Regions from separate parts of the Actinoplanes oblitus genome, predicted to be linked through region 1. Evidence: riboswitches for the same ligand, from Rfam matches in the RefSeq annotation. Region 1 holds a riboswitch; the other holds the start of a gene.

Region 1 (3,399 bases):
CTCAGCCAGGTCACTCCCGCTTTATCGGCCGGTTCCGCGCGGCGTGCAGGACGATCGCGGTAGCTACTCAGGTGCGCAGGACGAGATCCAGCGCGGCGACGAAGCGGTCCACGTCCTCGGTCGTGCTGCCCAGGCCGAAACTGGCCCGCAGCAGGCCCGTGCCGGCGGCCGCGCAGCTGTCCGGTTTCTCGGTGCCGGTCAGGCGCCGCACCAGCGGATGCGCGCAGAACTGACCGGCCCGCACCCCGATCCCGTGCTCGCGTCCCAGCCGATGCGCGACCTCCGCCGGGTCGTGCCCGGGCAACGCGAGCGAGACGATACCGACCCGCTGATGATCCGGGCCGAAGACGCTCACCTCCCGGGCGCCCGGCACGCCCCGCAGCCCGTCCCGCAGGCGGCCCAGCAGTTCCTGCTCGTGCCGGTGCAGGGCGTCCCGATCCGCCACCAGCAGGGCACCGCAGACCGCTGCCAGCGCCACCGCCCCGAGCAGGTTGGGGGTGCCGCCCTCGTGCCGGGCCGGCCCGTCGGCCCAGGTCAGCTCGCCCGGCAGGGAGCCGACAGTGGCGCTGGCGCCACCACCGCGCAGGTACGGGTCGGCGGCGTCCAGCCAGTCCGAGCGGCCGGCCAGGACACCCGCCCCGAACGGCGCGTACAGCTTGTGGCCGGAGAAGGCGAGGTAGTCGGCGCCGAGCTCGTCCAGGTCGACCGGGGCGTGCGGGGCGAGCTGGGCGGCGTCGACGATCACCCGGGCGCCGTAGGTGTGCGCCACGTCGGCGAGCTCCCGGACCGGCCAGATCTCGCCGGTGACGTTGCTGGCTCCGGTGATCGCCAGGACCGCCGGGGTCCGCAGCTCACGCAGGGCGGCCTTCAGCGCGTGCACCGCGAAGTAGGGCGAGGCCGGGGTCGGCAGGCGCAGCGGGTTGGGCCAGGGCAGCAGGTTCGCGTGGTGCTCGCCGTCGAACAGGATCGTGGTGGTCCCGGCCGGCAGCGCCCGGGCCAGCAGGTTCAGCGCGTCGGTGGTGTTCCGCGTGAAGATCACCTGGTCGCCGGGGCGGGCGCCGACGAACTCGGCCACCACGTCGCGGGCCACCTCGTACGCCACCGTCGAGGTCTGCGACCGGACCCCGGTCCCGCGGTGCACGCTGCCGTACCGGGGCAGCAGCTCGGCCACCGCGTCGGCGGCCGCTGCCACGCAGGGCGCCGACGCCGCGTAGTCGAGGTGCGCGAACCGGACGGTCTCGCCGCCGGGAAGTTCGGTCTTCAGGTCGTCGCCGACGATGTCGAGAGCCGACATGGCATGCCTCCGCCGAGGTCAGGGACCCCACCGGGCCCGCGCTTGCCGTCGTCGGTCGACGCCGGCCCGGTCCTCACCCGGGGCACCCCATCGCGAACGCAAGGGTTGCCGGTCAGCGAGCCGGGGCTTGTCGCTGACACTCATGACCTGGCAGTGAAGCTAGCACATGGGGTTAGAGTTGCCACCCATGGTCAGCTTTGCGCAGCAGTGGGCGACGTGGCACGACGAGCACGAGCGGCGGCGGGCCGCGCCGCACGGTTTCCTGGCGATCACCGGCTTGCACTGGCTGACCGAGACACCGCAGCGCTTCCCGGACGCGCCTGGCGAGTGGCGCGCCGAACCGGACGCGGTAGTGGCCGTCCTGGAGTCCGGTGAGCGACGGTTCCCGGCCGGGCAGGACACCATGGTCGAGCACGGTGACCTGCGACTCGAGGTGGCCTGGCGGGGCGGTCACGGCGTGCTGCGTCCCCGCGACCCGCACCACGCGACCCGGGTGCGTTACCTCGGCACGCCGGCCTATACCCCGGACGAGAAGTGGGCCGTGCCGGGCCGCTTCGTCCCCTTCGACGCACCGCGCCCGGTGACCGTCGGGTCGGTCGTCGAGGGCCTGGAGGACGTCTACGAGTCGCCCGGCCGGATCGAGTTCACCGTCGGCGGCGAGGACCTGTCGCTCACCGCGTTCAACGGCGGCACGCCCGGATCGCTGTTCGTGCTGTTCACCGACGCCACCTCGGGAATCACCACATATCCGGCGAACCGCAGCCTGAGCATCGCCGCGCCGGCGCCGGACGGCTCGGTCGTCGTGGACTTCAACCGGGCGACGAACCTGCCGTGCGCGTACACCGAGTTCGCCACCTGCCCGCTGCCGCCGGCCGAGAACCGGCTACCCATCGCCGTCGAAGCAGGCGAACAACTACCCCGCTGAGCGGCTAGTTTTCATGGATGGAGGAACTGCTCGCGCCCCTCGAGGCGCTGATCGGCATCCATTCCACCGCGGACCGGCCCGGTGAGCTGCACCGGGCCCTCGGCCTGGTGCTCGACCTGCTCGGCCCCGGTTTCGACATCCGCCGCTTCGAGTCCGGCGGCAAGCCGAGCGCCCTGGTCACCCACCCGGACCGCCCCGGCCGCCCCCGGGTGATCCTCAACGCCCACCTCGACGTGGTCCCCGGCACGCCCGATCAGTTCCGGCCGCACCGCGACGGCGACCGGCTCTACGGCCGCGGCACGCACGACATGAAGGCGGCCGCCCTGGTCCTGGTCACGATCTTTCGCGAGCTGGCCGGCGAGCTCACCTACCCGATCGCGTTGCAACTGGTCACCGACGAGGAGATCGGCGGTTTCGACGGCACCGGCCACCAGGTGCGGGCCGGCGTCCGCGGCGACTTCGTCATCATCGGCGAGCAGAGCGGGCTGCGGGTGGTCACCGAGTCGAAGGGCCTGGTCCGCGCCCGCCTGATCGCTCCCGGTCAGGCGGCCCACGCCGCCTATCCGTGGCTGGGCTCCAACGCCATTCTCACGCTCATCGCCGCTGTCGAGAAACTGCTCCGCCGCTATCCCCCGCCCACCTCGGAGGCCTGGGCCACAACGGTCAACCTGGCCCGCGTCGAGACCACCAACGAGGCGTTCAACCAGGTGCCCGCCGATGCCACCGCCTGGCTCGACATCCGCTATCCACCGGAGGATCCGGACCTCACCGGCCGGGCACCCGCCGAGATCGAGGCGTTCCTGCGCCGGCTCACCGACTCCACCGTGGAAGTCCTGGTGGAGGCGGTCGGCGCCCCGCACCGAGCCGATCCGGAAAGCGCCGGGGTGCGCGCCCTGCGCGAGGCGGTCCAGGCCGTCGGCCATCCCGGCGAGCTGCTGCGCAAACACGGCGCGGCCGACAGCCGCTTCTATTTCCCACTCGGCATCGACGCGGTCATTTTCGGTCCCACCGGCGACGGCCAGCACGGCCCGTGGGAATACCTGGAGATCAGCTCGCTGCGCCCTTACCACGACGCCCTGGAGACCTTCCTTTTCCGTACGCCCAGCGCACCCCCACCAACCGCACCAATCCCGTCCCGCCGGTGACCGCGAGGCGGCCTCCACACCGGACCGCGACGCGT
Region 2 (3,399 bases), 3.0 Mb from region 1:
CGTTGGGTCGTTGGGTCCCTCGGAGATTGTCGCCAAGCTCAGGTGAGGGGCCACTTACGGCGTCGCGTCCTCCCGCGACAAGCATCCTGCCGATCGGGAGATCGGCGCGCAAGTCCTCGGAGGAAGGAATATTCGACAACCGGCAGACTCGCGGTTACTTTCCGCTATCCCAGCAGGCCGGCTTCCCGCGCACCGCGCAGCGACGGCTTGATCCGGTGGGTCGGGCCGACCTCGGAGGCCACCGCGTCGAGCGTCTTCAGGCCCTCACCGGTGTTGTAGACGACGGTCTCCTTGGCCGGGTCCAGCCTGCCGCTGTCCACCAGTTTCTTGAGCACCGCGACGGTGGTGCCGCCGGCGGTCTCGGCGAAGACGCCGGTGGTCTCGGCGAGCAGCCGGATGCCGGCCCGGATCTCCTCGTCGTTCGCGTAGTCCATCCAGCCGCCGGTGCGGCGGACCGCCTCGATCGCGTACGGCCCGGCCGCCGGGTCACCGATGTTCAGCGACTTGGCGATGCCGGTGGGCTTCACCGGGGTGATCACGTCGGTGTCGTTGTGCAGCGCCACGGCGATCGGGTTGCAGCCCTGCGACTGCGCGCCGAACACGGTCCAGCCACCCTCGGGCGCCTCGGCCAGGCCGATCTCGACCAGCTCGCTGAACGCCTTGTCCACCTTGGTGAGCAGCTCGCCGGAGGCCATCGGGATGACCACCTGGGCCGGAATCCGCCAGCCGAGCTGCTCGGCGACCTCGTAACCCAGGGTCTTGGAGCCCTCGGCGTAGAACGGCCGCACGTTCACGTTCACGAACGCGGTGTCCTCGAACTCGTCGGTCTCCACCAGTTCGCTGCACAGCCGGTTGACGTCGTCGTAGGAGCCCTCGATGGCGACCAGCTCACCACCGTAGACCGCGGTGGTGACGACCTTGCCCTGCTCCAGGTCGGACGGGATGAAGACGATGCTCGGCACGCCGGCCCGGGCCGCGTGCGCGGCGACCGAGTTGGCCAGGTTGCCGGTGGAGGCGCAGGAGAACCGCTTGAAGCCCAGCTCCTTGGCCGCGGTCAGGGCCACCGAGACGACCCGGTCCTTGAACGAGTGGGTCGGGTTCTGCGAGTCGTCCTTGACCCAGAGCGGGGCGGTGATGCCCAGCCGCTCGGCCAGCGCCGGCGCGCTGACCAGGGGGGTCAGGCCGGGGTCGAGGGTCACCCGGGTGGCCGGGTCCTGGCCGGCCGGGAGCAGCGCGGCGTAGCGCCAGATGTTCTGCGGGCCCGCCTCGATCTCGGCCCGGGTCACCCGCGCGAGCGCCGCCTCGTCGTAGGCCACCTCGAGCGGGCCGAAACACTCGTAACAGGCGTGCTGCGCGGCCAGCGGGTACTCAGCGGAACACGCGCGGCAGATCAGGCCACGGGCGGGCGAGGTGGAGGTCGTGTTTCCGGGTGCGGTGACGGCAGACGTCATCGAGGCCTTCCTCTCATCTTTCCCCGGCGGCGACCTGCCGCTATGCGGGGACGGAATTAGCACCTGCCGCGCGCGGCCTCGTCCTCGAGACATACGCGGTGGTTGCCGGGGCTTCATCGGGCCGTTCCCTCTGCCCCTCTGGATGAGGTATTCAGTTGTTTCCCGAAGCTTACGACGAGATCGCGCAATCTCCACAGCGAGTTCCCGAGGTGTGAGCGACCTCCTTTGCCGCGCGCCCCTCTCATCGGCTTCGTCGGCTTCTTCGGCGCTTCGTCGGTTTCCTCATCGGCCGGGGTCGCCGTCAGACTCCTCATCCGCCTCGTCATCGGCCGGGATTGCGGACGACCTCCCCATCGACCTCGTCATCGACCTCCTCATCGGCCTCCTCATCGACCTCCTCATCGACCTCCTCATCGGCCGGGATTGTGGTCGGCTTTGAAGATCAACATCAGAATCCTGACTCGGGTCCGCGCTGATCACAGATCGTCGCTCCCGCCAGGGACCCTTCCGGGCTGAGCTGGCCGCTGCGCGTCCAGAACGCTCAGCCCGAAAGGGCGGCGTCCGTGGGTGGGGAAGACCTCGGCAGCACCAGTCAGCCGAGCGGGCCGACGCAGGAGAACTGGGTGGCGACCGGGCGGTAGCCGAGCCGGGTGTTGACCGCGAGCATCGGCAGGTTGGTCTCGTCGTTGCTGGTGAAGGCCCGGGCGACGCCGGCTGCCGCGGCGCGGGTGAGGGCGACGGTCTTGACCAGGCGGGCCAGGCCCCGGCCGCGGTGCGCCGGTGCGGTGGCGGTCATGTCCGACCAGACGCGGTCGCCGTCGCGGACCAGCAGGGAGAACGCGACGATCTCACCGGCGATCAGGGCGGCCGTGCTGATCTCGTGGTCCAGGCCCGGGTTCTGCCAGACGTCGTAGCACCACGTGGTGAAGGAGGGTGGCTGCGGCGGGACGTCGCCTGGCTCGTCGGCGGCGGCAGCGACGTCGGCGGCGTACAGGACTTCCGGGGTCGTCTCGCGGAGCGAGATCAAGCGGACGTCATCCAGCGTCGCGTCGGCTTTGCCAGGAGTCGGTCCGCGCGAGGCGTCCGGCGCCGGCGGATCGGCTCGTTCGGAAGCGGCCGCACCCGGTCCGGCGGGGGCTGCCAGATCGCCTCGCCTGGAAGCGGCCGCACCCAGTCCGACGGGCGCCGGTGGATCGACTCGTTCGGAAGCAGCCGCACCCAGTCCGGCGCGCGCTGCGAGATCGGCTCGTTCGGAAGCGGCCGCGCCCGGCCCGGCGGGCGGTGCCAGGTCGAGGACGGAGTAGCGCAGTTCGCGGAGCGGTTCGAAGCCGCGGCGCCGGGCGAACGGCAGTGCCTCCGGAGTGGCGGTCGCCGCCGCTCGACGGATCCCGGCCGCGCGCAGGTGTCCGGCTGCCGCGGCGAAGAGCGCGCTGCCGATGCCCCGCCCGCGCGCCGCCGGGTGCACCTGGAGCAGCGAGATCTGGCCGAAATCCGGTTCGGCCGTGCGCGCGTTGCGATAGGCCGAGACCCATCCGGCCACCTTGCCGTCCCGCTCGGCGACGAAGGCAGCCCAGTCCTCCCCCGGCGGCGGCTCGGCGATCATGAGCCTGGTGCGGGCCACGCCGCGCACCAGATAGGGATGGACCGTCGCGCTGAGGGCGACCACGGCAGCGGCGTCGTCCGGCTCCGCGGGTCGGATGCTGAAGTCGGCCATCAGCAGATCCTTCAAGCGCGAACCCGGCCGGTCAACGCCATTTCTGCGCGTCCCCGCCCTCGCTCCGCCCGCCCCCACGCTCTGCGCGTCCCCGCCTTCGCTCCACCCGCCCTCACCCCCGCCCTCGCTCTGCCAGACCCCGCGCTCTGCCCGTCCCCGCGCTCGAAAAGATCTTGTCGCGGGTGACAACCCCGGACGAGATCCACTCCGTCTCAGGGGCAGGACGCGCGAACA

The links. A riboswitch is a leader RNA that binds a small molecule or an ion and turns the genes downstream of it on or off. The one in region 1 is predicted to bind S-adenosylmethionine.
Region 2: it holds a riboswitch for S-adenosylmethionine, as region 1 does, so the genes downstream of both, thrC (threonine synthase) here and Actob_RS11350 (aminotransferase class V-fold PLP-dependent enzyme) in region 1, are expected to answer to the same signal.

Annotation. Positions count from the first base shown of each region.
Region 1 covers NZ_CP126980.1:2,501,464-2,504,862, reverse strand. The annotation lists gene Actob_RS11355 (putative bifunctional diguanylate cyclase/phosphodiesterase) at 1-14, opposite strand, end outside; gene Actob_RS11350 (aminotransferase class V-fold PLP-dependent enzyme) at 68-1,294, opposite strand; SAM riboswitch class IV at 1,328-1,442, opposite strand; gene Actob_RS11345 (DUF1684 domain-containing protein) at 1,482-2,219, shown strand; gene Actob_RS11340 (M20 family metallopeptidase) at 2,237-3,364, shown strand.
Region 2 covers NZ_CP126980.1:9,322,769-9,326,167, forward strand. The annotation lists gene thrC (threonine synthase) at 165-1,451, opposite strand; SAM riboswitch class I at 1,462-1,600, opposite strand; gene Actob_RS41630 (GNAT family N-acetyltransferase) at 2,044-3,165, opposite strand.